Regions from separate parts of the Streptomyces sp. JLSY215 genome, predicted to be linked through region 2. Evidence: riboswitches for the same ligand, from Rfam matches in the RefSeq annotation. Region 2 holds a riboswitch; each other region holds the start of a gene.

Region 1 (9,628 bases), 2.4 Mb from region 2:
GGGGCCGGTGGTCGGGCTCGTCCTCCCCCTGCTGCTGACCGCGGTCCTCGCCAACACCCGCGGCACGCTCAATCTGACCAGCGAGGCGCTGCTCTTCCTGGTCACCGTCATCGGCGTGGCCTGCCTCGGCGGTGTGGTCTCCGCGCTGCTCGCCTCGCTCACCGCATCGCTGCTGCTGAACTACTACTTCATCCCGCCGAGTGGGCAGTTCACCATCACCGAGCCCAACAACGCGCTCGCCCTCGCGGTGTTCGTGGTGGTCGCCGTCACGGTGGCCGCCCTCGTCGACCGCTCGCTCCGGCTGGCGCGGCGTGCCGCGAGCGCCACCGCGGAGGCGGAGACCCTCTCCTCCATGGCCGGGAACATCCTGCGCGGCGACCAGGCGGTGCCGATGCTCCTGGAGCGCACCCGGGAGACCTTCGGTATGGAGTCGGCCGAACTCGTCCCGCGTGCGGACCAGGAGAGCGAGGCCGTCGAGGGCGGCGACGGACTGGTGAAGGTGCCGGCCGGCCCCGACCGCGTGCTCGTCCTGCGCGGCCGCACGCTACCCGCCTCCGAACACCGGGTGCTCACCGCGTTCGCGGCACACCTCGCCGCCGCCCTGGACCACGCCCGCCTCACGGAAGCCGCCGCCGAGGTCGAACCGGTCAAGGCGGCGGACCGGATGCGTACGGCGCTGCTCGCCGCGGTCAGCCATGACCTGCGGACGCCGCTGGCCGCCGGGCGGGCCGCCATCAGCTCACTGCGCAGCACGGACGTGGACTTCTCCGCGGCGGAACAGGCCGAACTGCTGGCGACGGCCGAGGAATCACTGGCCAAGCTGAACCGGCTGGTGGACAACCTCCTCGACATGAGCAGGCTCCGGGCCGGCGCCCTGACGCTGCACCTTCAGCCCACGGCGTTCGCCGACGTCCTCCCCCTGGCACTCGACACCGTCTCCGCGGCCGCGGTGCCGGTCGCCTCGCAGGGGCTGGACGAGACCGGCGACGTCTTCGCGGATCCGCCCCTGCTGGAGCGGGTCATCGCCAACCTGGTGACCAACGCGGTACGGCACTCACCGCCGCAGCAACGGGTGCTGGTCAGCGCCAGCTCCCTCGGCCGGCGGGTCGAGCTGAGGGTCATCGACCGGGGGCCGGGGCTGCGCCCGGAGGACCGGGACCGGATCTTCGTCCCCTTCCAGCGGCTGGGCGACAACGACAACACCGCCGGCCTGGGACTGGGACTCGCACTGTCCCGGGGCCTGGCCGAGGCGATGGGTGGCACGCTCACCACGGAGGACACGCCCGGCGGCGGTCTGACCATGGTCCTCTCCCTGCGGGCCGCGGCCGCAGGGGAGCCGGCGGAGAGCGAGCAGCCGGTGCCGTGATCCACGCGCTCGCCTTGCACGCCCAGGCGGCCGTCCAGGAAAACTGCAGCCGCTCGACGGCGATCGCGCCTGGCCGGTGTGCCAGGGCAGGTGTCGGCACCCGATGCCCCTCCCCCGGGACGGCGAGAGGCGGACTGGCCTCACTGGCACTGCCCCGTGGCCCGTCATATCGGTGGCCGGTGGAACGGCATCCCGGGTCGCCGGGCGCCGGGGAGCGTTAAGGGCGTGGCAGTAGCCCGACAACACCCGGTAGGTTTCCTTGCGGAGTGCCGGGAAGTCTGGTCGGCGGCGGTTCAGCTCTAGCCGAAGCCATCGAAAGACGAGTACGTGACCGACCTCACTGCCATCCTCCTCCTCGTCGTGTTCGCCACCTTGGTGGCCACGGGCGCGCGCCACTGGCGTATACCCGCCCCCTCGCTGCTGGTCGTCGGCGGCGTACTCGTCGGCCTGCTGCCCTGGATCCCCGATGTCCAGGTGGCTCCCGAAATGATCAGCGTGATCGTGCTGCCGCCGCTGCTGTACGCCTCCGCCGAGGAGATCCCGTGGCGTGAACTGCGGGTGGTGTGGCGGCCGGTGACCGTCCTCGCCTTCGGGCTGGTGCTGGCCACCGCGGCCGCCGTGGGGGCCGTCGCCGCCGCGGTCACCCCGCTCAGCACCACGATGGCGTTCGTCCTGGGCGCCGTACTGGCCGGCACGGACCCGGTCGCGGTAACGGCCCTCGGACGGAAGATCGCGCTGCCGCCGCGCATACAGGTGCTGGTCCGGTCCGAAAGCCTCTTCAACGACGCCACCAGTCTGGTGCTCTTCAAGGCCGCGGTGGCCGGTGCAATAGCCGCACACGCCGTCCCCTTTCCACGGCCGGCGGACAGTCCCTGCTGCTGGGCGGGGCCGGAGCCCGCGGCCGGCTGCGCCGGGCGCTGTGGCCCTCCGTCGCCCGCTGCTGTGTCGCCCGCGCCCGCTGCCCGGTACTGACCGTGCCGCCCTCTCCCCTGCATCGCACGCTCGATGCCGTACACCGCCGCAACGCGTGGAAACTCTCCCTCGACACACGGGAGTTGGCGAACTGATCGCCTCGTCGTCGGCCGTCCGGTGGGCGTCGTCGGCCGGTGCTGTGACCGCACAGGGTCGCCGGGTGGGGCGATCAGGACCATGATGACGCGCGGTCGGCCTTCCCCTCGGATGCCTTGCCCCCTACGGACCTTGGCGCGTTCGCATCGTCAGCGCAGCACTACAGTGAAACGGTGACCTCTCTGCCGGAAGACCCGACGCGACTGATCAGAGAAGACGACCGCGACACGGCCGTGCAGCGCCTGCAGGAGGCGTACACCGAAGGGCACATCCCGCACGAGGAGTTGGACGAACGTCTCCACCAGGTGCTCATCGCCAAGACGCACAGCGAGCTCGTGTCGGCACTGGCCTCGCTCCCCGAGGAGGTTGCGGGCACCACGTCCACGATCGCCGCCGCCGGCGGACGGATCCAGCGGCGCGGCGTATGGCGGGTACCTCGGATCCTGAAGGTCGAGTCCGCATTCGGAAGGGTGCACTTGGACCTGTCCCGGGCGGTCATCGAGCATCCGGTGGTCGACATCGAGTTGCAACTCGGCACCGGCAGGGCGAAGATCACGGTGCCTCGCGACGCGATCGTCGACGCAGAGGATCTGCACACCGGGTGGAAGGACTCGCTCTACAAGCCCCGGCGGCGCTCCCGCCCCGGCGGGCCGAGGATCCGCATCTCCGGGACCATGGAGTTCGGACGGTTGAAGATCCGCCACGCGCGGCGTTGAGGCCCCGTCCCGGCCTATCAGGGCATCCGGATCACAGGCCATCCGATATGCCGTCCGATTTGCCATCCGATATGCCGTCCGATTTGCCATCCGATATCGGCCCGTACCCACGCGGTACCCGGGTGGCCTCGGGCGTGGGCGTGGGCGACGGCGCCATGGCAGTCGCGCTCGTCCACTGCTACCGGGCGGCGAACGGAGCCCACCCGCAACCGAACCGAGGCCGAGCCACGGCAGCCCCCCTGGACACGGCCGGGCGAGCCCGGGTCCCTGACACTCATGCATGGATGCGTGCATCGGCCGAGAACACCTCTCATAAGAGGACCGTCAAGAGGAGAGCGGAACTCTTGAGGCCGCGAGCGGCCGGGCATTTGATGGGTGTTGTGAACAGCGCCTGGCTCCATCTCGACCGTCCGCCTCATCCGGTGGCTCCGTGTCGTGCGCCGCGCTGCCCGGAGACGTCCGCTTCTCGCTGAACCGTCTCCTGCACATTTCGAGGGCGCCGTGAACCGAACCCGGCGCCCTCTTCTCGTCTCTCTGCACGCCCTCGGCCCCTGACGGGGGCTGTTCGGGCTGCCCGTCTCGCTTCCTGGAATGGATCATGCCCGACTCCTCGCTTTCCTCCCGTACGGTCCTGGTGACCGGCGCCACCTCCGGCATCGGCTTCGAGACCGCCCGGCAGCTCGCCGAGCGCGGCGCCACCGTCCTCGTGCACGGCCGCACCGCCGAAGAATCCCAGGCCGCAACCGACAAGATGATCGCCACCACCGGCGTCGACGGCTCCCAACTGTGCGGATTCGCCGCGGACTTCACCAGCCTGGAAGAGGTCGAGGCCATGGCACGGCGCATCGTCGCCGAGCACCCGCACCTGGACGTCCTGGTCAACAACGCCGCCATCGCCGCGCCCGAACGGCACACCCTCACCGCCGACGGAAACGAGATCGCCTTCCAGGTCAACTTCCTCGCGCACTACCTGCTGACCTGCCTCCTCGAACCCGCCCTCACCACCGAGCCGGGCGGCCGCGTCATCAACGTCTCCTCCTCGCTGCACCGCACCGCCTCCATCCAGTGGAGCGACCCGAACCGCGCCCGCCGCTACTCCCGGCTCGCGGCCTACGCGCAGTCGCAGCTCGCCCTCACCGTCTTCGCGGCCGACCCGCGGGTGACGGCGGTCTCCGTCCACCCCGGCATCTGCGCAACGGACCTGATGTCCCTCTACGCCCTCGAGGGCGCCTCGGCGGCGGAGGGCGCCACGCACGTGGTGCGGCTGTGCGATCCGGCCACCGAGATCGTCAACGGCGCCTATTACGACCGCGACCAGCGCGTCGACCCCGCGCCCGCGGCCACCGAGGACCGCACCGTCAAGCGCCTCAGCAAACTCGCCGGCCAACTGGTCGGCCACCACGCCTGAAGCACCGCACGGCGACCACCGGACCAAGCGAAAGGCCCTTACGGCCATGTCGAAGCGGGCCCGAAAGAAGAAGGCCCGCCGCAAGAAGCAGGCCAACCACGGCAGCAAGGCCGGACAGAGCTGAACCACCGAGCGGGGTTGCCCGGATGGGCCACCCCGCGACCGCTCCAGGAGACACCGTGATCGAACTCTCTCCGAACCATCAACTCCCGGCCCCCGCCGCTTGGTTCGCCTCCGCTCCCCCCGGCGCTGCGGCGCTGACGGAACATGCACGCGTCTCGGCGGCCGGGAGCTGGTGGGCCGACCGCGCCGTCGAACCCCGTGCCGTCGCCGTGGCCTGCGCCGACCATGTGCTCTTCCGCGGTGACCCGACCGCCCTGGCACCGCTCTCCCTCGCCAGGTTCGCCGCCCACTACGTACAGGCCCCCGCCCGCTTCCTGCCGCTGCTGAGCAGCGCCTTCGATCTGCTCCTGCCGTGGGAACGCATGGTGTACGTCCACCGCGGCCCCGTCCCCGGGTCGGATCCGCGCCCGCCGCACGGTGCGACGGTGCGCCGGCTGATATCCGAGGACGCCCCGACGCTCGCCGCGCTCGGCCCGGATGCCGCCTGGATCCATGCGAGTTGGGGCGGCTCGGCCGGTCTGGCCGCCTCCGGGCACGGCTGGGCGGCCTTCCACAAGGACCGTATCCTCGCACTTGCCTGTACGTACTTCCGTGGCAGCAGATACGAGGACATCGCCTGCCTGACCCTCCCCGAATACCGCCGTCAGCGCCTCGCCCTGGCCTGCGTCACCGCACTGTGCAGAGATATCGCGGCCCGCGGCCACACCCCCAGCTGGACCTGCTCCCGCGACAACCGCCCCAGCCGGCTCCTCGCCTGGACCGCCGGCTTCCGCCTGGAGCACGAGTACGTCCACTACTTCACCGGCCGGCCGGCCCGCCCCGTTGCCGGCATCACCGCTTGACCACCGCCCGCACCGCCCGCACCGCCCGAACGAGGAACCATGAAGGCATACCGCGCCCCCGATCCCCTCGCCTCGGCGAAGATCATCAACGGCGCGCACGAGCTGTCCGTCCACCGTCTGGAACCGCGGGACGATTCCTTCACCCTCTACTACACGATCACCCCACCCCTGCCGGACGCGACAGGCGGCACTCCCGTACTGCTGGCCCTCGAGGCAACGGACGACGTCGGCAACGACTACCTGGACTGGGGTGGCGCCTACGGGGCCGACGGACGTACCCACACCCGCGGCAGCATCTCGGTCCAGCCGGCACTGGCAGCGGCGGCACGCAAGATACACATCAGGATCACCTTCTTGCACGAGGGCGAGGAGCACGCCTGCCGCCTGACCCTGCGCACCTCGGGCGGCAGGCCCTGAGCGGAACAGGTGTGGCGGGCTCTCGCCGCGAAGCGCGCCGCCCCCGTACGCCGTGCCGTTCGGTCAGGCGGGCTGGCTGGCGGGCGGGCGGGCGGCCAGGATGCGGCGGAACGGCTGACCGAGGTGTCCGCCCCTGCCGCCACCCTCTAAGCTGGCCGGGCAACAGGTTCGCCCCGTCCGCCAGACGGGCCGCGTCGTAAGAGGGAACCCGGTGAGAATCCGGGACTGCCCCGCAGCGGTGAGTGGGAACGACCGCCGTCATACGCACTGGATCCGGGCCATGGATCTGGGAAGCGACGGCCAGTAGGTGCCCGCCGGAACACTCCGGCAGGCGCGCCCGCGAGTCCGAAGACCTGCCCGTTGTCCGAGCACGCCCATGCGTGCACGGATATCCCGGTGACCTCGAGGGCGGGTCGGCGTACATACCTGGCGGACACGTGCGTCGCGAACGCACGGTGGATCCGTCCGGTTCGTCATCCCTTCGCGTGCCTCGTTCCGTCTCCGGGACTTTCAGGAAACGTATCTCGCGAAGGAGAGTTCCGTGACAGCGAAGCCCGCAGCCGCGGCAGCACGGGCCACCGTGTACGGCTACCCCCGCCAGGGACAGCATCGGGAACTGAAGAAGGCCATCGAGGGCTACTGGAAGGGCAAGGCCACCGCCGACTCCCTGAAGGAGACCGCGCAAGCCCTGCGCCGCTCCCACTGGCAGCAACTGGCCGACGCCGGCATCCACGAGGTGCCGACCGGTGACTTCTCGTTCTACGACCATGTACTGGACACCAGCGTCATGGTCGGTGCTGTCCCGGACCGCCACCGCGCCGCCGTCGCGGCCGACGCCCTCGACGGCTACTTCGCCATGGCGCGCGGTACGCAGGACGTGGCGCCGCTGGAGATGACCAAGTGGTTCGACACCAACTACCACTACCTGGTGCCCGAGCTGGGCCCGGACACCGTCTTCACCGCCGACTCCGGCAAGCAGGTCGCCGAGCTCGGGGAAGCCCTCGCGCTCGGCCTCACCGCCCGGCCGGTACTCGTCGGACCGATCACCTACCTCCTGCTGTCGAAGCCTGCCCCCGGCGTGGCCGCCGACTTCGAGCCGCTGACCCTCCTCGACCGGCTGCTGCCCGTCTACGCCGAGGTCCTCGCCGACCTGCGCGCGGCAGGCGCCGAGTGGGTGCAGCTCGACGAGCCCGCCCTCGTCCAGGACCGCACCCCGGTCGAACTGGGCGCCGCCGCCCGCGCCTACCGCGAACTGGGCACCCTCAGCGACCGCCCGAAGCTCCTGGTCGCCTCGTACTTCGACCGGCTGGGCGACGCCTTGCCCGTCCTGGCCAAGGCGCCGGTGGACGGTCTGGCGCTCGACTTCACCGACGCGGCCGCGGCCAACCTCGACGCGCTGGCGGCCGTCGGCGGACTGCCGGGCAAGCGCCTGGTGGCGGGCGTGGTCAACGGCCGGAACATCTGGATCAACGATCTGGAGAAGTCGCTGTCCACCCTCGGCACCCTGCTCGGCCTGGCCGACCGGGTCGACGTGGCCGCCTCCTGCTCGCTGCTGCACGTGCCGCTCGATGCTGCCGTCGAGCGCGATATCGACCCGCAGATCGTCCGCTGGCTGGCCTTCGCCAAGCAGAAGACCGCGGAGCTGGTGACCCTGGCACGGGGCCTGGCGCAGGGGACCGACACCATCGCCGCCGAACTCGCTGCGAACCGCGCCGACCTGGCCTCCCGGGCGAACTCCGCCATCACCCACGACCCGGCCGTGCGCGCTCGTGCCGCCGCAGTCGCCGACGCCGACGGCCGCCGCTCCGCGCCGTACGCCGAGCGCGCGACAGCCCAGCGCGCGCACCTCGGGCTCCCGCTGCTGCCGACCACCACCATCGGCTCCTTCCCGCAGACCACCGCGCTGCGGACCGCCCGCGCCGACCTGCGGACCGGACGGATCGACACCGCCGGCTACGAGGAGCGCATCAAGACCGAGATCCGCGACGTCCTCGGCTTCCAGGAGAAGGCCGGCATCGACGTCCTGGTGCACGGCGAGCCCGAACGCAACGACATGGTGCAGTACTTCGCCGAGCAGCTCACCGGCTACCTCGCCACCCAGCACGGCTGGGTGCAGTCCTACGGCACCCGCTACGTCCGCCCGCCGGTCCTGGCCGGCGACATCTCCCGGCCCGAGCCGATGACGGTGCGCTGGACCTCCTACGCCCAGTCGCTCACCGACCGCCCGGTCAAGGGCATGCTCACCGGCCCGGTCACCATGCTCGCCTGGTCCTTCGTCCGCGACGACCAGCCGCTGGGCGACACCGCCCGCCAGGTCGCCCTCGCCCTGCGCGACGAGGTGGGTGACCTGGAAGCGGCGGGCACGTCCGTCATCCAGGTCGACGAGCCCGCCCTGCGTGAGACGCTGCCGCTGCGGGCCGCGGACCACGCCGGGTACCTGGCCTGGGCCACCGAGGCGTTCCGCCTCACCACCGGCGGTGTACAGGACCGCACGCAGATCCACACCCACATGTGCTACGCCGAGTTCGGCGACATCGTCCAGGCCATCGACGATCTCGACGCGGACGTCATCAGCCTGGAGGCCGCCCGCTCCCACATGCAGGTTGCCCGGGAGCTGGCCGCACACGGCTACCCGCGCGAGGCCGGCCCCGGTGTCTACGACATCCACTCCCCTCGCATCCCGAGCGCCGACGAGGCAGCCGCCCTGCTGCGCAAGGGACTTGAGGCCATCCCGGCCGAGCGCCTCTGGGTCAACCCGGACTGCGGCCTGAAGACCCGCGGCTGGCCCGAGACCCGCGCTTCGCTGGAGAATCTGGTCGCTGCCGCCCGCACCGTCCGCACCGAGCTTCCCAGCTCCTGATGTCACCGACGGCCGGGAGGGAGCGCAGCCGCGCCCTCCCGGCCGTCTCGGCGCGGCCCGGTGAGCATCCGACGACCCTGCCCCCGTGCCCATCAGCGCGGGCCTCTAATATCATTTCGCGTTCTCCGACGGACGTCGGCCCCCGCTTGGTCGCGTCCGCCGCCCAACGCCCGACACGACACGACGACGTCCATCTCATGGCGATGGAGTCGAGCATCGAGGAGAGGAACGTTCATGCGCGCCCGGAGCATCGCCACGGCCACCGCAACGGCACTGGCACTGGTGGCCGCTCGTGACCTTGTCCAGAAGAAGCACGCATTGCTCCGGAACTTCCCGGTGATCGGGCACGCCCGGTACCTGTTGGAGACGATCGGGCCGGAGCTGCGGCAGTACATCGTCACGTCCAACGACGAGGAGCGCCCGTTCAGCCGTGACCAGCGCACCTGGATCTACGCGTCGGCCAAGGGGGAGAACAACTACTTCGGGTTCGGCACCGACAACGACGTCGAGCACATGCAGGGGCATGCGTACCTGAAGCAGCGCACGTTCGCCGGCGCGCTGCCCGACGTGCACGACCCGCAGGCCCCACTGCCCTCGGCCAAGGTGCTGGGCGGGCCGCGCGGGCGCGCCAAGGCCTTCCGGCCGGCGAGCGTGGTGAACATCTCGGCGATGAGCTTCGGATCGCTCTCCGGTGCGGCGATCACGGCGCTCAACGAAGGTGCGGCGCTGGCGGGCACGATGCAGAACACGGGAGAGGGCGGCCTCTCCCCGTACCACCGCAACGGCGGCGACCTCGTCCTTCAGATCGGTACGTCCTACTTCGGCTGC
Region 2 (9,628 bases):
CAGTGAGGCGGGCAGATCGGAGCCGAAGGTAAGAAAACCCAGCTCAGGCGACCAGTCCAGCTACCTCGCTCGCAGAGCGGTTGCTGCCGTCCGGGGCGGTGCCGAGCTTCGGAGGTGGACGGCCACAGCCAACGGGATGCATGTAGGCGCATACTGGGGGCAATGACAAAGCCCGCTGCATCGAAGCGTCATTTGCCTACCAGCCCCTTCAAGGCCCCGGTCACGGCGGCTCCCAAGCACTTCGCCATGGGTGACCAGGTCACACACGACATGTACGGCCTCGGCCGGGTGATCGGCATCGAGGACGGAATCGCGGCGCTCGTGGATTTCGGCTCGGCGCAAATGCGGATCTTGAGCCCGTACGCCAAGATGACCAAGCTGTAGGACCGTCGTGCCCGGTCACGGCATGCCAGGCCCCTTCGGGGACCTGTAACGAAAGGAAGGTCTCTCATCGATCTGACGTCGCTGTTCTCCGCCGTGGAAGGGCAACCCCGCTGCTCCACCGCAGCATCGCCGCCTCCGACGACAAATCCCTTCCAGGCCCCGGACTTCGGGGAAGACGAGACCTTCCTGCCCGAGGAGGTAACGGGGCCCGCCTCGTAATGCCCGGGGGAGCCTGCTGCGCTGTACAGCAGCGAAGTACAGCGGGCGCGGCGGCTTCAAGTGGCTGTCGTCACCTCTGCCCTCTGCCAATACGCCCCCGTGGAGATCGCTCCACGGGGGCGTCGACGGTAGATCGTGACGGCGGTCCCTGCTCCGGACGCCCCCGCCGTCGCCGCAGAGCCGATCCATGTGTCCCATCGCCTCTCGCCGCGCGCACTCCGACGCGTGGGGGTGGACGTTCATGGTCACTGCGGTCTATTGCCACTTCCACCCCGACTCGCGCAGGGCACTGGCGCGTTGAATGAGTGCGTCGGTCCGGGTGGCCGCGTCGGCCGGATCCCAGTAGTGATGCGACGCCGTCGTCTGGCTGGGATGCTTGCGGTACAAGACGCTCGGCTCCGCTATGAACTCACCGGGGGCCACGGCTTCCGCGGCGAGGAGCAGAGCAACCGTCTCGGCTCCGGTCAGCGCCTGCCAGCCGCCCAGCGTGACCACCAGGCGGCGGTGAGCGGCGAATGTGGTCGCCTGGACGGACAGACGGTCCTCCAGCACCTCGCGGTAGAAGCGGGCGGGCTCCAAGGGGCCACCCGGAGGGTCGTAGGGACCCGGCGCAGTGCTCCCGTCCTCGTGGAGGTCGACGCAGGCGGATACACACCACGGAACGCGTTCCAGGGCCTCGATGTCCCGCTCCAGCGCGCCCGGCAGCAGCACATCATCCGCGTCCAGGGTCCGAATCAGGTCTCCTGTCGCGCGCGCGAGGGCGTGTGTACGTGTCACCGCTATACGCGCTTGCAGCCCTGTCCCGTAGGTGACCCTGGGGTCGGTGGGCAGGCTGTTCGCAGGGATGCCGGAGGTGCCGTCCTCCTGTATGCACCATTCCCACTGCCAGTCGTCCGGGAGCTTTTGGTCACGCAGGGATTCATAGGTGTCACCTATGAAGTGGTGGCCGCCGTTGTGCACAGCGGTGATGACGCTGATGGTCCGCATCGAATGGATCCTGACAGGGGGATTGGCTTTTCGGGATCATGACATGAGTCAATGGCCAAGGCTTTACTGTCGGCGCCCAGCGGGTCTCGCACGAGCCGGGAACTCGCGGCTCTCGGGAACTCGCGGCTCCGGGAGAGAGGCTCTCGCCGACTCCATCCACTCCGCTGACGGCAGTAGTTGACGAGACCGGGCCTGCGCCCAGTGCCCTTTGATGTGGGCGGTCGCCTAGCCTGTGGCCATGGATCAGGTGGAGGACGGTCGGCTGTCGGACGAGGAGTTCAAGGAGTTCCGCAGCTTCTTGAAGAGGTTCTGCTCCCACGATCTGGATCAGTGGGAGGCATTGCAGACCGCCACTCCTTCCGGTCCGGTCTACGTCACCATGTCCAGAAGCCTTCCGCCGGGCACCGACCCGAGCGCCTTCCGCTCGATCTGAACGGCGGCGAGTGTGTCCGTAAGGCTTCCGCAGTGTCCGCGCTGCGCTCAGGACTGGGTTCATCCCTACCGGTTCAAGGACGACGGGGCGGCCTTCTCGCTGTGCACGGAATGCGACTCCTTCTGGTGGCCGCATGAGGACCTGGAGATCTCCACCGCACGCTTCCTCGATGACGTGGTGGCCGCGCGGCTCGGGGTGCACGGCAACCCCTGGTCAACTCGGGTCTGGGCCGATGTCATCGAGCCGGCCGGGGCGGACGCCACGGGTGCATGTACCGGCGTACTCCACGCACTCCACCTGCGGCGGAACCCGCCAGCGTCACCGCCACCGCCACCCGGCCTCGGCTGAGCCGAAGCCGGGTGGCGGTCGGAAGTCTCGTCCGTCTCAGGGGCGTTTCGTGCCGGTGCGCACCGCGCCCTTGCCGCTCGCGAGCTTCCACTCGCGGTTCAACGGGCCGAGCGGAATGCTGCGCTCGAAGATCGGCGTGCCGAAGATGTCCAGATGCGCCCGGAGCGCGCCGGACAGATCGATCCCGCCGAACGCCGCCCACTTGCCGGCCGCCGAAGCCGTACCGTCCGAGGAGCCCGTGGCCGTGCCCGCCACCTCGGCACGCAGGTACGGGGCCACCGTGCCGGTGACGCCCACGGTGCCGTAGAGGCCGACACTGGCTTCGGCGCCGAGGGCGGCCTTCACCGTGCCGGCGGCGGTCGCGGTCGCCGTCACCGGCGTTCCGTTCATGCGGGCCTTGGCGATCGGCGTCCAGCCCTTGGCCCGGTTGTACGAACCGCCGACCCGGAAGCCGCCCTTGACCGCCTGCTTGACGTCGACGCTGACCTTTCCGTCCGCGTCGATCTGGAGATAGCAGGTGAGGTCGAGGTTGACCACGACCGGCACCGCACCGACCTGGATGACGGGGTCGGCATGCAGCTTGGCGAACGGTATCCGCAGCGGTTTGCCGTCCGGAGTGGACGCCGCCGCCTGCCCCTTGAACTCCCACTGCGAGGACCAGTCGCCGGCCAGGCTCAGGGACGCCGTTCCCGGCGTGCCGGAGGTGAGGGCCCTGCCGTCGTAGGAGAAGTCGACCTCGGGGGCGAGTTGGACGAAGCCCGAGGCGGAGGCGTCGATGGAGCCGGCGGAGCCCTTCACCGTGGGGAGCGCGGCGCTGACGTCGACCCGCAGACTGCCCAGCGGCAGCCGCGCGCCCTCGGGCCCGAAGTGCACCCCGCCGGTCTTCGCCCAGGAGACCTTCACCTTCGGGGCGAGCGGCTCGACCTTCACCGCGGACGGGTCCACGGGCACCTGTCCCTTCGCCGTGGAACCGCCCAGCAGGGCGCCCAGGGTGGCGGGGGCGGTCTTGACCTCGGTGCCCTTCCCGGTCCTGCCCACCACCTCGGTGACCTTGGCCAGGACGCCCTGGGGCGCACCGGGAGCGGGGGCGCTGGCGATGACGTCCCCAACGGCGATGGGCGCCACCGGCTTTGGCGTCGTCGGCCTCGGCGTCGCTTCCTTGCGCTGCGGGGGAGTGGCGTCGTTCGGACCGGAGAGGACGGCCCGTCCGCTGCGCTTGTCGAACTCGGTGACCTTCAGCGACGACTTGGCCGCGGGCCGGCCGCTCGCCGCGGGTGTCGCCACCGCGCTGGGCGCGGCGGTGCCGGCGGGTGCCGCGGCCACGGCGAGCGGCGGCTGCGGGTCAGCGTTCCGGGTGGCGGCGGCCACCGGCTCCCTGTCGTCGGCCGGCCCCGCGGCGGAGGGCCCGGAGGAACCCGCCCCACACCCGGCGACGAGCAGGGACGCGGCGGTCAGTGCCGGTAAAGCGGCATACCTGGTGGTTTTGCGCACAGTTGGTTCCTCGGGGGCGTGATGTGGGGGCGGCCGGAGGGAGTCGACACTCGGGCCGATGCGTTACTCGCTAGTAACGATCGCCAAGATCGTGCCACGGGGCATGTGTCCGCTGAGCCAATGTGCCGGTCATGGAGAGATGATCTGGATCACATCAAAGGTTGTCATCCCGGGTAACGGGCGGATGTTGGCGCTTTGGGGGCGTCTTTCCGTCATCGGATGAAAGGGGGGAGGCAGCTCTCGCGCGATCCGTCCGAGGTCGCCGTCGGGACCCGCCCGCACACCGGTAGCCCTTCCGCCCACCCGCATCCGCACCCGCATCCGCGACGCCGCCTCCATGTCCCTGCCGCGTCGCGCGTGCTCGCCGTTCGTGGTGCCGGTGCTCGCTATGGTCCGTGCATGCAAGCAGGAGATATCGCCACATGGGCGGGCGTAGCGGTCACACTGCTCATTTCGCTCTGCGCCTGGACCGACTCGCGGCGGCAGGCCCGCATCGGTCAGGAGGCCAACGAGATCAGCCATCTGCAGGCGGAGGCGGCCGAGCGGCGGGCGAGTGCGGTGGAGGACGCCCTTTCCGCGGCGCTGCGCATTCTGGGGGAGCGGGCGCCGGGGCCCTCGCCGGAGTTGCCCGAATCCTGTGGCGGGGGGCGTGGTGAGGTGCGGTGGGAGGTGCGGCGCCACGGCAGGCACCGGTTCGTACTCCGGAATGTGGGCTCGGACACCGCATTCGCGGTCCGTATCGATCCCGATGGGCTGGGGGCGGGTGCGCGCAACCTCCCGCAGGACGCCACGGTCCGGCCCGCGGAGTCCGTGCAGTTCGTGCTGGCGGCGGGCTTCGGGCGCCGGCTTCCGGGCGAGGTGCGCGTCCGGTGGTACGGGGGCGGGCGCGGGGAGGCGCAGGCGCAGGTGGTGGCGGTGCCCGTCGGGTGACCCGCGCTTCCCTAGGAGCGGCATGGCCGCGGCTCGATCGCACGGCCCGTCGGCCGCTGCCCGGCGGGGATCGCCCCGTTCCCAGTAGGGACCACCCCGTGCCCGGCAGGGGCCGCCCCGTTCCTAGTAGGGACCGCCCCGGAAGAACGCACTCCCGCGCATGCGTGGCCGGTCGCCCCGCGGATGCGCGGCATCGGAGCGGTCGCTCGGTGCCGAGCGTTCGGCGAGAGCCCGCAACCTCTCCAGGCCTTGCAGGACTTGGGGGCGATTGCCGGCCCGCTTCATCCAGACCGGAAGCCGAGGGAACATCGCATGCGTCGGCGAAGCGGTGTGCTGCCGCAGTGTGGCGCTGACGTAAGCGGTCAGCTCGTCGATGTGCTTCTCGTTGTACGCCCACAGAATCCGCCCGGAGCAGCGCGTCTGCAGCCACAGGGGCCGGCGGAAGAACGGATCCTCGGTGCCGCCCATCGCCGCGCCCGCAAGTGCGGCGCCCTGCACCTCGGCCTCCCATGCGTCGGTGGCCCCGCACGCCGCGCACACGAGACGGCGCGGCATGAACATCAGCTCACTGAAGAACCGTGGCGCATCGAGGTCGAGCCTGGGTACGACGAGGGCGCGGCCCCCGCAGCGCGGGCAGACCACCAGCATGCGGTCCGCGAACTGCACCAGCCACCGTCCCATGTCGATGTGGCGCGCCGGACCGCTCGGCTCAGGCTTCATGGCGAGCACCATGGCACACCCGCGGCGCGGCGTTCGACGGACGGTCCTTGGGCGGTCTTCCTCCGCGGGGTGGTGTGGCTTGTTCGTGGTTGTTCGTGGTTGTCCCTCTCGGGGTCGGTGTGTATGGTCGGGCAATGATTTGAACTTTCAAGTAAATCTTGATGCTGTTCGGCCCGCCCGACCTCGACACGGGAAGAGCGCTCGCTATGACGTCCCCCCTCAGTACTCTCCAGACCCCCTTGCTCGGCGCCGAGACGCGCCCGGCCCCGTCCCCGCACGGCTACGACACCGGGCTTCTCCTGCTGCGCCTCGCGCTCGGGCTGACCATGGCCGCTCATGGGGCCCAGAAGCTGTTCGGCTGGTTCGGGGGCGGCGGGCTGACGGGGACCGGGCAGTTCTTCGCGATGAGCGGCTATCCGTCGGGGACGACGATGGCCCTGGTCGCGGGGCTGAGCGAGACGCTCGGCGGGCTCGGGCTGGGGCTCGGGCTGCTCACGCCGCTCGCGGGCGCGGCGGTCGTCGGCACGATGATCAACGCGCTCGCCGTGAAGTGGGGCGGCGGCTTCTTCGCGCCCAAGGGCGTGGAGTACGAGCTGCTGTTGACCGCGGGCGCGGCCGCGCTGGCGCTGACCGGCCCGGGCCGCTATGCCGCCGACCGTCTTCTGCCCGTGCTGCGCGCGCACCGGCTCGCCCATGGGGTGGTCGCGCTGGTGCTCGCCGTGGTGGTCGCCGGGGGCGTGCTGCTGGTCCGGAAGTAGCCCAGACCGGCCTGCAGAGGGGCGGGCCTGTCCGCCGAAGCCGGGATGCGCCGCGGCAGGGATGCGCGAAAGCGGCGGTCCACAGAAGTAGCGATGCGCGGAAGCCACGATCCGCGGTGGCAGTGATGCGCAGAAGTAGCAGAAGTAGTCGGGCCGTGGCGTCCTGAGGGCGCCGCGGCGGGAGTTGGGAGAGAGTCTTGTCCGTACGCCGTCTCAATCACGCGGTGCTCTACATCCGCGATGTAGCGCGGTCCGTCGCCTTCTATACCGAAGCCCTGGGGCTGACGCTGGACGTCGAGATACCCGGGCGTGCCGCCTTCCTCAGCGCGGCCGGCTCGCTCAACGACCACGACCTGGGGCTGTTCGCGGTGGGAGCGGACGCACCGGGCCCCGAGGCCGGCCGGGCCGGGCTCTACCACCTGGCCTGGGAGGTCGGCACGCTCGGCGAACTCGCCGCGACCGAGGAGCGGCTCGCGGCCCGCGGTGCGCTGGTCGGCGCCACCGACCACCTCGTCTCCAAGTCCCTGTACGCCAAGGACCCGGACGGCAACGAGTTCGAGGTGATGTGGCGGGTCCCGCGGGAGGAGTGGCCCGGCCCCGACGAGACGAACCGGCTGCGCCCGCTCGATCTTGCGGCGGAGCTCAAGCGCTGGGGGCCCGACCTGATGACCGGCGCGGCGGCCGGCTCGGCCACCTGACGGCCGCACGCAAGCGGGGGGCGTACGGCCGCCGGTGCCCGGCCATGACCGGTCGGGCACGCCCTAGGCGTCCGACGCCGCCCGCGCCGCCCAGCGCTTTTCGACGCCGGACAGGCGCCAGTACGCCAGCGCCGCCGCCCACACCACCACGAACAGGCCGACGATGACGAAGCCGACGTTGTCGAGGTCCAGGCCCGAAATCCAGCCGGTCACCGGGTCGTTGAGGGCCAGCTTGTCGTGCAGCACGGTCACCAGCTCGATGGTGCCGATGAAGAAGGCGACGGCGATCGACAGGCCCGTGATGGTGAGGTTGTAGTAGACCTTGCGCACCGGGTTGGAGAACGCCCACTGGTAGGCGAAGTTCATGAACGTGCCGTCGAGGGTGTCGAACAGGCTCATTCCGGCGGCGAACAGCAGCGGCAGGCACAGGACGGCGTACCAGGGCAGGCCGGCCGCGGCGCCGCTGCCCGCCATCACCATCAGCGTCACCTCGGTTGCGGTGTCGAAGCCGAGCCCGAAGAGGAAGCCGAGCGGGAACATCTGGCCGGGGCGGGATACCGCGCGGGTGAAGCGTCCCAGGATGCGGTTCATGAAGCCGCGCGAGTCGAGGCGCTGCTCCAGCTCGGCCTCGTCGTACTGGCCGTCGCGCATCCCGCGGAAGACCCGCCAGATCCCGGCCAGCGCGATGAGGTTGAGGGCGGCGATGATGTAGAGGAACGTCCCCGAGACGGTGGTGCCGATGGTGCCCAGGACCTGGTGGGTGCGGGACTCGTCGTTGAGCAGCGTGCCGGCCAGCTGGGCGCCGCCCGCGACCAGCGCGGCCATCGCGACGACCACGCTGGAGTGGCCCAGGGCGAACCAGAAGCCCACCGAGACCGGGCGCTTGCCGTCGGCCATCAGCTTGCGGGTGGTGTTGTCGATCGCGGCGATGTGGTCGGCGTCGAAGGCGTGCCGCATGCCGAGCGTGTACGCCGTGACGCCGAGCCCGACGCCGAAGACCTGGCTGCCGACGGAGTAGTGGTACGGGACGACGAGCAGGAACAGCACGCCGAACGCGACGACGTGCAGGCCGGCTATGACGGCCATCAGGCCCGCGGTGCGGACGGTGTCCTGCCGGCGCCAGCGGAACGCGGCGGTAGCAGGGGTGGTCGGGGTATCGGTGGACAGGGCCATCCGGCGGTCACGCTCCAGCACCTCGTGGATCAGTTCGTGAGATGCCGTGGCCGGTCTCCTGGCTTGGGGGTACCACCCTGCTCCATGAGAGCTTGGGGGAGGGTGAACGCTTCCGGTCCCGCCTTCCCGGCCGCGGGCTGCGGTCAGTGGCGCCGTAGGCGCGGCTGCGCATACGGATGGGCCGAAAACTCCCCGATCACAGTGGCGAGGGCCGCTCCGGACTGGGACCACAAGGTCCGTCACCGGTCTTCCCGAACACCACGGCACCGCCACTCTAACCGCCGCCTCCACTCGGCGCGGACGACGGCCCTCGGGGCCGGCGGCGTCAGCGCGGCAGGGAGGAGAGGAAGACGCGCAGCTCGTGGTCGAAGAGCGTGACGTTCTCCAGGTTGACCATATGGCCCGCGCCCGGTATCCGGACCCTGCGGGCGCCCGGGACGGCGCGGGTGATCGCATCGGCGTTGGCGGCGATGTCCGAGCTGTCGAGATCTCCGTCGAACACGACCGTCGGCACCCGTATCTCCGAGAGCCGGTCGGCGGCGCCCACCTCGATCGGCATGCCGGCGCCCACACCGTCGGCGTGCGCCTCGACCGTGGCCACCGCCGAGGCGCGCATCCGCTCGCGCAACCCGGGATGCACCTGGGACGGTTGGCGGTACGGGCCGTCCACCCACATCCGCAGGAAGTGCTCGACATAGCGCTCCTGGCCGTCCGGTGCGCCGATCGCCGCCACCTGCTCCTTGATGTGCGCCAGGACGAACGGGTCGGTGAAGGGCCGACCGCTGACGCCGGGGGCGGCGAGCGCCAGGGCGGCGACCCGCTCCGGATGGGCGATGGCGGTGTCGAGGGCGACCCGGGAGCCGTGCGAGAGACCGACGAGGATGGCACGGGGGACGTCGAGGGCGTCGAGCAGGGCGCACAGATCGTCGTGGTTGGCCCAGTCCCCGGTCACGGTGGAGGACAGGCCGTGGCCGCGGGAGTCATAACGGATGACGCGGTGGCCGGAGCCCACCAGCCAGGAGAACTGCTCGTCCCACATGCGCTGGTCGAGCATGCCGCCGTGCAGCAGTACCAGTGCCGGGCCCTCGCCTGCCGTTTCGTAGAACAGCTCGCCGCCCTTGATCGGCACGGTGCCGTTGTCGAGCTCGGACCATGCGGCGAACGGGTGGGTCATTCTCTCTGCACTCCCTTGGGTGAGCATGTGGTGGCGCGGTGGTGTGGTGGCGTGGAGTCCTCGGGCCGTTGAGCCTTTGGGCCCTGGGGCTCGGCGGCTAGGGGTGGTCTTCGGGCCGGTTGTCCTGGGTGTCCGCACTCTCCGGGGTACTGCGTGGGCCGTTCGCGAGGCGCCGGAACTCCTCGCCGAGGCGGTCGAGCACATGAAGCGTCGTGCTGACGTCGCCGGCCGAGAGGTCGGCCAGTCCGCGGCGCAGCTCGGCGGCCTCGAACTCCTGGATTCCGCGCATCACCTCGCCGCCCTCGGGGGTGAG
Region 3 (9,628 bases), 5.8 Mb from region 2:
CCGCAGTGGACTGCCTTCTTGCCCATCGCGGACAGCAGGGGCTCGGCCTCGGCGAACTCGGCCGCGCCGCCACCCGCCATGAACGTCAGCGTCGCCGCCTCGGCTCCCACCACGCCGCCCGAGACCGGTGCGTCCAATGCCCGGTGGCCGGCAGCGGTGGCAGCCGCGTGAGCGGTGCGGGCGTCCGCGACGTCGATGGTGGAGCAGTCGATGAACAGCGTGCTCGGCCTGGCCGCTGCGAGCAGGCCCTCGTCGCGGTAGAGCGCGAGGACATGCCGGCCTGCGGGGAGCATGGTGATCACCACGTCCGCGCCGGTCGCGGCCGCCGCAGCCGACCCGGCGGCCTCGATGCCTGCCGTGGTGGCCGCCGCCAGCGAGTCCGCCGCCAGGTCGTAGCCGAGGACTCGGTGCCCGGCCTTCACGAGGTTGGCGGCCATGGGGCCACCCATGTGACCGAGCCCGATGAAGGCGATGACCTTGCTCACCACGGAACCTCCTGCGGGGAGTCGCCGGTGATCAGGGTCAGCTCCCGGTCACCGAGGGGGGCGAAGAAGCGGGCCACGTCGTCGTCCGTCACCTCGGTGAGGGTGGCGGGCGACCAGCGCGGCGCGCGGTCCTTGTCGATCACCTGCGCACGGATGCCCTCCACCAGGTCCGGTGCGGACAGCGCCGCGCACGAGACGCGGTACTCCTGTTCAAGGACTGCCTCCAGCGGTCCCAGGCCGCGCGCCGTGCGCATCGCGGCCAGCGTGACCTTCAGCGCGGTGGGCGATTGGGCGAGCACCGATTCGGCTGCCGCCTTCGCGGCCGGGGCACCGCTCCCGAGGAGCCGGTTCACGATCTCCTCGACGGAGCCGGCGGCGTAACAGTGGTCGATCCACTCCTGGTTCGCGGCCAGTTCGCCGGGCGGCGCCTCGCCTACGAATGAGGGGAGTACGTCGGTCACCGTCCTCGTGGCGAGGGCCTTGAGCAGTTCCGGCAGCCGGTCCGCCGGGACGAAGTGATCGGCGAGCCCGCACAGCAGCGCGTCCGCAGCTCCCACGGCCGTCCCGGTCAGTGCCAGATGGGTGCCCAACTCCCCCGGCGCCAGGGCCAGTAGATAGGTTCCGCCCACATCGGGCACGAAGCCGATGCCGGTCTCCGGCATGGCGATCCGGGAGCGTTCGGTGACGATGCGTACGCTGCCGTGCGCCGAGACGCCGACTCCACCGCCCATCACGATGCCGTCCATGAAGGCCACGTAGGGCTTGGGATAGCGGGCGATCCGGGAATTGAGCCGGTACTCGTCGCGCCAGAAGGCGGCCGAGGCATCGCCGCCGCCTACGCGTGCGTCCTCGTAGATCCCACGGATGTCACCGCCGGCGCACAGACCGCGCGCTCCGGCCCCGGTGATCACCACGGTCTCGACCGCCGGATCGTGTTCCCATTGGTTGAGGGCGGCAGCGATCCCGCGCACCATCTCGTGGGTGAGGGCGTTGAGGGCCCGAGGCCGGTTCAGGGTGATACGCCCCGTGCGGCCCTCGACGCTCGTCAGTACGGTGTCCTGGTGTCCGCTCATCGGACGGCCTCCGCGAGCCCGCGGGCAACGATGACGCGCATGATCTCGTTCGTCCCTTCGAGGATCTGGTGGACGCGGAGGTCCCGGACGATCTTTTCGATGCCGTACTCGCTGAGATAGCCGTAGCCACCGTGCAGCTGCAGTGCCCGGTCGGCGACGGAATAGCCGGTGTCCGTGGCGAACCGCTTGGCCATCGCGCACTGCTGCGGCGCCTGCGGATCGTCGCGGTCCAGCGCGTCGGCCGCCTGCCGCACCAGAGCGCGGGCGGCGGCCAGCTCGGTCGCCATGTCGGCGAGCCGGAACCGGAGCGCCTGCGCCTCCAGGAGAGGAGCACCGAACGCCTCACGGTCGGCGAGGTAGGACAGGCTGCGGTGCAGTGCGCTCCGCGCACCGCCGAGCGAGCAGGCGGCGATCCCGAGGCGGCCGCCGTTGAGGCCCGACATGGCGATGCGGAAGCCCTCGCCCTCGGCCCCGAGGAGGCGGTCGGCGGGGATGCGTACGTCGTCGAGGATCACCTGTCGGGTGGGCTGGGCGTTCCAGCCCATCTTCTGCTCGTTGGGGCCGAAGGACAGCCCTGGGTCGTCCCGTTCGACGACGAACGCGGAGATCCCGTCGTGGCCGGTCCGGCCGGTGCGGGCCATCACGACATAGACCTGTGAGGCGCCCGCTCCGGAGATGAACTGCTTGACGCCGTTCAGGACGTAGTGGTCGCCGTCGCGTTCGGCGCGGGTGCGCAGTGCCGCGGCGTCCGAACCGGCGCCCGGTTCGGTCAGGCAGTAGCTGCCCAGCGCCTCCATGGAGCACAGATCCGGGAGCCAGCGGGCGCGTTGGGACTCGTCGCCGTACCGGTCGATCATCCAGGCGACCATGTTGTGGATGGAGAGATAGCCGGCGATGGACGGGCAGCCGGTCGCCAGGACTTCGAAGACGAGGACCCCGTCGCCGCGGCTGAGGCCGGAGCCGCCGGATTCCTCGCGTACGTAGACACCGCCGAGGCCGAGGCCGGCGGCCTTGCGCAGGACATCGACGGGGAAGTGCTTGTCGCGGTCCCAGGCGAGGGCGTGCGGCGTGAGGTGTTCCTCGGTGAAGTCGAGGGTGACTTCGGCCAGGGCGAGCTGGTCCTTGGTGAGAGTGCTGTTCATCGGGCTCATCCCATCGTCGGGATGGTGAAGCTCGCGCCTTCCTTGACCCCGGAGGGCCAGCGCGAGGTGACGGTCTTGGTGCGGGTGTAGAAGCGGATGGCGTCGGGGCCGTGCTGGTTGAGGTCGCCGAATCCCGAACGCTTCCAGCCGCCGAAGGTGTGGTAGGCGACGGGGACCGGAATCGGTACGTTGACGCCGACCATGCCGGTGTTGACCCGGCGGGTGAAGTCGCGGGCGGTGTCGCCGTCGCGCGTGAAGATCGCCACTCCGTTGCCGTACGGGTGCTCGCTGGGCAGCCGTAGTGCCTCCTCGTAGTCGGCAGCGCGCACCACGCAGAGGACCGGGCCGAAGATCTCCTCCCGGTAGATCCGCATCGCCGGGGCGACCCGGTCGAAGAGCGAGGCACCGGCGAAGAAGCCGTTCTCATACCCGGGCAGGGTGAAGTCGCGCCCATCGACGACGAGTTCGGCGCCTTCGTTGACGCCGATGTCGACGTAGCGGCGTACGCGGTCGAGGGTGTCCCGGCTCACCAGCGGACCGAAATCGGCGTCCGGGTCGTCGGAGGCACCGATCCGTAGCGTGGCGATACGGTCCTTGAGGCGGGCGACCAACCGGTCGGCGGTGTCCTCGCCCACGGGAACGGCGACGGAGATCGCCATGCAGCGTTCGCCGGCCGATCCGTACCCGGCGCCGATCAGCGCGTCCACGGCCTGGTCGAGGTCGGCGTCCGGCATCACGATCATGTGGTTCTTGGCGCCCCCGAAGCACTGGGCGCGCTTGCCGTGCCGAGCGGCGGTGGCGTAGATGTCGGCGGCGATCGGGGTGGAGCCGACGAAACCGACCGCTTGCACACGCGGGTCCGCGAGGAGGGTGTCGACCGCCTCCTTGCCGCCGTTGACGACGTTCAGCACGCCGGGTGGCAGGCCGGCCTCAAGGAAGAGTTCCGCGAGGCGCAGCGGTACGGACGGATCGCGCTCCGACGGCTTGAGGATGAAGGCGTTCCCGCAGGCAATGGCCGGGGCCGCCTTCCACAACGGGATCATCGCGGGGAAGTTGAACGGGGTGATACCGGCGACGACACCGAGCGGACGACGCAGCGAATGGACGTCTATGCCGCTACCTGCGTTGTCGGTGAACTCCCCCTTGAGCAGATGCGGGATCCCCGCGGCGAACTCCACGACCTCCAGGCCACGCTGAAGGTCACCATGCGCGTCGGCGACGGTCTTGCCGTGTTCGGCGGAGAGCATCCGGGCCAGTGACTCCCGCTCTCCGTCGACGAGTTGGAGGAATTTCAGCAGCACCCGGGCGCGGCGCTGGGGATTCCACTCGCCCCACTCCTGCTGCGCCGACTCGGCGTCGGCGATCGCCTGCTCGGTGTCGGCCGGGCCGGCCAGCGGGACCCGGGCCTGGACCGAACCGGTGTTGGGGTCGTATACGTCGGCGAAGAGCCCCGAGGTTCCCGGGGTGTGCTTGCCGCCGATGAAATGTGTCAGTTCACGGACCATGAGAGCCTGCTCTCGTCAGGTGCGATCCGGGGATGGCACGGCGGGCCGAAGAGCGCACCCGGTGGGGTGCGTGTACGGGCAGGCCGTGGGACGCGAAGGCCGAAGAGCCGTCGCGGAGCTAGGGGTTGGCGTGGGCCACCGCTTGCTCCGCCGGATCACCTGGGTCGTGGGTACGGACCGGTGCCATGCGTGTCTGCTCCATCCTCGTGGACAACACGGAACACCCCGCGGCCGGTATCCTGACTCCCGGATCAGCGCGCACCCTCCGGCCTTCCCGACGGATTTCTCCGTCAGTGGCCTGTCCTGCTCGAAGAGCACACTTCCCGGTCACAGTGGCGGGACCGCGCCGGAATCGCACCGGCTTCCCTGCACCGCGGGCCTTGCCCACGAACATATAGTTGGACGTCCTAGTAAGTCCACCCCGCCCCGCCGCCCGACGTCAGCGGGGTCGTGCGGACCCCGCCATGGATGACCTGGCTACCTACGGGGACGCAGTGGACGAGGTCATCGGCGAGGTGGAGCTGGTGGTCGTCCGACGGCCGGCACGGTCCGCTGGTCGGGTCCGGTGTAGGCACCCAGGGGACGGATCAGAGCGTTGTGGGCGAGCTGTTCGGTGATGTGGGCGGTCCAGCCGGTGATACGGCTCATCACGAAGATCGGTGTGAAGGTGGGGATGCCGAAGCCCATGAGGTGGTACGCGAGCCCGGCCGGGTAGTCCAGGTTGGGGTGGATGCCCTTACGGGTGATCATGGCGTGTCGCAGGACGGCGTGCAGGGTGGCCAGTCGCGTGAGGTCCGGGTCGGCTGCGTGTGCGACGAGCCGCTCGGTGGCCTGCTGCATGATCGGCACGCGAGAGTCGCCGTGCTTGTAGACGCGGTGGCCGAAGCCCATGATCTTGCGCTTCGAGGCCAGAGCTTCATCGAGCCACTCCTCGGCCCGGCGCGGGTCACCGATCTCGTTGAGCATATGCATCACGGCTTCGTTGGCGCCGCCGTGCAGCGGCCCCTTGAGGGCCCCGATGGCGGCGGTGACGGCGCTGTAGAGGTCGGAGAGCGTGGAGGTGACGACGCGGGCGGTGAACGTCGAGGCGTTGAAGCTGTGTTCGGCGTACAGGATGAGCGAGATCTCGAAGCAGCGGACCACTTCGGGCTCGGGGATCCGGCCGAAGCACATGTGGAAGAAGTTCTCGGCGTAGCCGAGGGACGGGTCGGGCTGGATCGGAGCGAGGCCGCGGCGCCTGCGGTGGTCGGCGGCGACCACGGTCGGCAGCTTCGCCAGGAGGGCGAGGGACTTGGTCCGGTTCGCGGCCGGGCTGTCGTCGTCCTCGGTGGGGTCCTCGGCACCGAAGAAGCTGACGGCGGTGCGCAGGACGTCCATGGGATGGCAGCTCTCCGGCAGCCGGGCCAGAAGGTCCCCCGTGGTGCGGTCCAGGGGTCTCAACGCGCGTTCGCGGGCCCGGAATTCGCCGAGCGGTCCGGCGTCGGGGAGCTCTCCGTACCAGAGCAGGTGGGCGACTTCCTCGAAGGAGCAGCGGGCGGCGAGGTCCTGGACCGGATAGCCGCGGTAGGTCAGGGAGTTCGTCTCCTGGATGACGGTGGAGATCTCGGTGGTGTCGACGACGACACCGGCGAGGCCACGGCGGATGTCCGGTGTGGCGGGCGAGGCGGTGGTGGTCATGGGGACCTCCGGCGACGAGGGCGGGCTCCGGCTATGGGGGCGCGCCGGGTGAGTGGGCGGGTCAGGTGCCGGGCGGGAGGGTGAAGTCGAAGACGGCCGAGTCGAAGGCGGTGTAGTCCTCGTAGCCCAGGACCTCGTAGAGCCGGGAGCGGGTCTGCATGCGGGGCAGCAGGGATTCCTGGGTGCCCTCGGCGGCCAGCGTCCGCAGCCCGTCCTCGATGGCGCCGTTGGCCAGACGGAACAGGGTGACGGGATAGAGGGCGATGTTGTACCCGAGGTTCTCCAGGGCGGTGGCGGTCAGCAGCGGGCCCTTGCCGAACTCGGTCATGTTGGCGAGCAGCGGCACGTCGAGGGCCGTGCGGAACGCCTCGAACTCGGCCTCACTGGCAAGCGCTTCGGGAAATACGGCGTCCGCGCCGGCCTCGACGTACGCCTTCGCTCGGTCGATCGCGGCACCCAGGCCCTCGACGCCGCGGGCGTCGGTACGGGCCATCAGCAGGAAACCCTCGTCGCGCCGGGCGTCGGCCGCGGCACGGACCCGCTGCACCATCTCGTCGCGCGTCACGAGCGTCTTGCCGTCGAGGTGGCCGCAGCGCTTGACGCCGATCTGGTCCTCCAGGTGGAGCCCGGCGAGCCCCGCGTCCTCGAAGAGCTGCACGGTGCGGGCAGCGTTCACGGGCGCGCCGAAGCCGGTGTCGGCGTCGATGAGGACCGGCAGGTCGGTGACCCGGGTGACCTGCTGGGCCCGCGCGGCGATCTCCGTGGAAGTGGTGAGACCGATGTCCGGCAGGCACAGCTCGGCGGCGAGCACGGCGCCGGAGAGGTAGGCGGCCTTGAACCCGTGCTCCTCGATCAGTTTCGCCGAGTACGGGTTGATCGCCCCCGGCATCGGCAACAGCCGTCCCGAGGCGAGGTGTTCGCGCAGCGTTCGGCGGCGCTCGGCGGGTGTGGTGTGGGTGTGCAGCATCAGAACAGACCCTTCGGGAGCCGCGCGTCGTACGCGGCGACCGCCGCGGTGTCGACTGCCGGGAACAGGTCCGCGAGCCCCGGCGTGTCCAGCTCGGCCAGCCGGCCCGCCGCGTCCAGGAAAGCGTCCTGCGCGGCCGGCTCGACGATGCCCTCGGTGAGGGTGCGGAACTTGGCCGTATAGCCGTCACGGCCGAAGGGCCGGGCGCCGGCCGGATGGGCGTCAGCGACGGCGAGTTCGTCCTCGATGGCGGTGCCGTCATCGAGGGTGATCACGGCCCGGCCGCCGAAGGCGCGTCGCTGCGGGTCGGGGTCATGGTAGCGGCGGGTCCACGCCGGGTCCTCGACCGTGGAGATCTTCTTCCACAGCTCCACGGATTGCGGGCGCCGGGCGCGATCAGGCGCGTAGGAGCGTTCGTGGTGCCAGGTGCCGTCCTCCAGAGCGACGGCGAAGATGTACGGCACGGAGTGGTCGAGAGTCTCGCGGCTGGCGGTGGGGTCGTACTTCTGGGGGTCGTTCGCGCCGGATCCGATGACGTGGTGGGTGTGGTGGCTGGTGTGCAGCACGATGGACGCCACCCGGTCGAGCGGGCCGGTCTTCTCGCGCAGCCGCCGCGCGAGGTCGATGATCGCCTGTGCCTGGTACTCGGCGGAGTGTTCCTTGGTGTAGGTGTCGAGGATCGCCCGGTGCGTTTCGCCTGGTTCCGGCAGGGAGACGGTGTACGACGCCTGGGGACCGTCGAGCATCCAGGCGAGGAAGCCGTCCTCCCCCTCGTAGATCGGCGACGGTGCGCCTTCTCCGCGCATCGCCCGGTCCACGGCCTCGATCGCCGCCTTGCCGGCGAAGGCCGGGGCGAACGCCTTCCAGCTGGAGATCTCGCCCTTGCGGGACTGCCGGGTCGCGGTCGTGGTGTGCACCGCCTGCCCGACGGCCTGGTACACGGTCTCCGTCGGCAGTCGCAGCATCGCCCCGATTCCGCAGGCGGTGGCCGCGCTCAGGTGCGCCACATGGTCGATGCGGTGGGCGTGCAGGCAGATGCCTTTCACGAGCGCGACGTGGATCTCGTACGCGGCGATGATGCCGCGCAGCAGATCGGCCCCGGAGCGTCCGGTGTGCTGGGCGACGGCGAGCAGCGGCGGGATGTTGTCGCCGGGGTGGGAGTAGTCGGCGGCGAGGTAGGTGTCGTGGAAGTCGAGCTCACGCACCGCCGTGCCGTTGGCCCAGGCGGCCCACTCGGGCGGCACGCGCGACCCCGGCTCCGCGCCGAACACCGAGGCGCCCGGGGTGGCCGTGTGCGTCATGGCCTGGGCGCGGGCCACGGCGACCGGGCGGCGGCGCAGGGCGGCGAACGCGACCGAAGCGTTGTCGATCACCCGGTTGACCGCCATGGCCGCGGCTTCCGTGTCCGGCGCGGCGGGCTCCTGGGTTCCGGTGGCGACGGCGGCCAGCTTCCAGGCGAGCTGCTCCTCGCGGGGCAGGCGGTCGGCACTGGGGTGGACGCGTACCTGGTGGTCGATCACGGGACTCCTCGCGGGGTGCGGTTTCGCGAAGGCCTCCCTCGCCTGGGGGCCTCGCGTTCTCCCTACCGATCATTCCCACACCCGGCACCGTTGGCGACGGCTCCAATCTGCGAAATCCGTACGGCCGAGACCTGCGAAGCTGCGAATTCTGCCAAATCTGCGGATGGTAACTTCACAAGAGCGGGGCCGAGCGGGCACCGAGTGGAACGCGAGCGGGAAGGGGCGCATCACCCATGGCACGGCGTCCCGAACGGAAGATCTACGCACACGCCAAGCTGCGGAGGCTGCGCACCGAGCGCGGCATGAACCAGGTCGAGCTCGCCCGTTCGCTCGGTATCTCGACGAGCTATCTGAATCAGATCGAGCACAGCCGGCGCCCGCTGACCGCACCGATCCTGCTGCGCATCGCCGAGGTCCTCGGCGTGGACCCCGAGTTCTTCTCCGAAGCCGCGGAGGAACGCCTCGCGACCGACCTGCGGGCCGCACTCGGCGACGAGGCCACCGGCGTGTCCGCGTCGGCGGAGGAAGCCGTCGAGGTGGCCCGGGACCATCCTGAGGTGGCCCGTGCGCTGGTGGCCCTGCATCAGCGCTACCGGGACGCTTCCGAACAGGTGGCCGCGCTGGCCTCCGCCTCCGCCGACACCCCCGCTACCCCGCACGCCGCCCTGCCCCCGGCCGAGCCGCACGACGAGGTACGCGACTTCTTCTACACCCATCACAACCACATCGAGCCGCTCGACAGCGAGGCGGAGCGCTCGGCGCAGGAATGGGGGCTCGGCTCGGCGCACCCGGCGGCGGACATCCTGCGACGCAGGCTCGCCGACCACCACCACGTCACGGTGGTGCGGGCGGCGCCCGAACGTTCGGCGGACGCGCGCCGCTTCGACCGCGCGAACCGCCTGCTGTTCTTGTCGCCTTGGCTGACGGAAGGCCAACGCGCCTTCCAACTGGCCACCCAGGTAGCCCTGTTGGAATGCGGCCCGCTGCTCGATGCTCTGGTCGGCGGGGCCGGGCTGACCTCCGCGCAGGCCACGGCCTTGGCCCGCATCGGGCTCGCGAACTACTTCGCCGGGGCCCTGCTGATGCCGTACACGGTGTTCCGGTCCGCCGCCGAGGAGCTGCGCTACGACATCGAGCTGCTCCAGGCGCGCTTCGGTGTCGGATTCGAGACCGTCTGCCACCGCCTCAGTACGCTCCAGCGCTCCGGCCGGCGCGGCGTGCCCTTCTCGTTCCTTCGGGTGGACCGCGCCGGCAACGTC

Evidence for each region. A riboswitch is a leader RNA that binds a small molecule or an ion and turns the genes downstream of it on or off. The one in region 2 is predicted to bind cobalamin.
Region 1: another riboswitch for cobalamin. It lies ahead of metE (5-methyltetrahydropteroyltriglutamate--homocysteine S-methyltransferase); the one in region 2 lies ahead of nicT (Nickel transporter NicT).
Region 3: another riboswitch for cobalamin. It lies ahead of AC5677_RS37500 (CoA-acylating methylmalonate-semialdehyde dehydrogenase); the one in region 2 lies ahead of nicT (Nickel transporter NicT).

Annotation. Positions count from the first base shown of each region.
Region 1 covers NZ_CM185022.1:304,161-313,788, forward strand. Annotated here, with positions in the region: gene AC5677_RS01535 (sensor histidine kinase) at 1-1,366, shown strand, start outside; partial or broken gene AC5677_RS01540 (cation:proton antiporter domain-containing protein) at 1,694-2,262, shown strand; gene AC5677_RS01545 (DUF1707 SHOCT-like domain-containing protein) at 2,608-3,150, shown strand; gene AC5677_RS01550 (SDR family NAD(P)-dependent oxidoreductase) at 3,749-4,558, shown strand; gene AC5677_RS01555 (50S ribosomal protein bL37) at 4,605-4,682, shown strand; gene AC5677_RS01560 (GNAT family N-acetyltransferase) at 4,738-5,523, shown strand; gene AC5677_RS01565 (hypothetical protein) at 5,563-5,940, shown strand; cobalamin riboswitch at 6,088-6,315, shown strand; gene metE (5-methyltetrahydropteroyltriglutamate--homocysteine S-methyltransferase) at 6,482-8,800, shown strand; gene AC5677_RS01575 (FMN-binding glutamate synthase family protein) at 9,035-9,628, shown strand, end outside.
Region 2 covers NZ_CM185022.1:2,690,604-2,700,231, reverse strand. Annotated here, with positions in the region: gene AC5677_RS12090 (hypothetical protein) at 163-384, shown strand; gene AC5677_RS12085 (glycosyltransferase family 2 protein) at 859-1,590, opposite strand; gene AC5677_RS12080 (hypothetical protein) at 1,829-2,023, shown strand; gene AC5677_RS12075 (hypothetical protein) at 2,036-2,371, shown strand; gene AC5677_RS12070 (hypothetical protein) at 2,408-3,862, opposite strand; gene AC5677_RS12065 (hypothetical protein) at 4,262-4,792, shown strand; gene AC5677_RS12060 (hypothetical protein) at 4,916-5,512, opposite strand; gene AC5677_RS12055 (DoxX family membrane protein) at 5,719-6,270, shown strand; gene AC5677_RS12050 (VOC family protein) at 6,468-6,968, shown strand; gene nicT (Nickel transporter NicT) at 7,032-8,141, opposite strand; cobalamin riboswitch at 8,173-8,419, opposite strand; gene AC5677_RS12040 (alpha/beta fold hydrolase) at 8,467-9,315, opposite strand; gene AC5677_RS12035 (MarR family winged helix-turn-helix transcriptional regulator) at 9,413-9,628, opposite strand, start outside.
Region 3 covers NZ_CM185022.1:8,519,590-8,529,217, reverse strand. Annotated here, with positions in the region: gene mmsB (3-hydroxyisobutyrate dehydrogenase) at 1-485, opposite strand, end outside; gene AC5677_RS37510 (enoyl-CoA hydratase/isomerase family protein) at 482-1,558, opposite strand; gene AC5677_RS37505 (acyl-CoA dehydrogenase family protein) at 1,555-2,700, opposite strand; gene AC5677_RS37500 (CoA-acylating methylmalonate-semialdehyde dehydrogenase) at 2,706-4,205, opposite strand; cobalamin riboswitch at 4,418-4,596, opposite strand; gene AC5677_RS37495 (bifunctional 2-methylcitrate synthase/citrate synthase) at 4,710-5,882, opposite strand; gene prpB (methylisocitrate lyase) at 5,944-6,849, opposite strand; gene AC5677_RS37485 (MmgE/PrpD family protein) at 6,849-8,369, opposite strand; gene AC5677_RS37480 (short-chain fatty acyl-CoA regulator family protein) at 8,603-9,628, shown strand, end outside.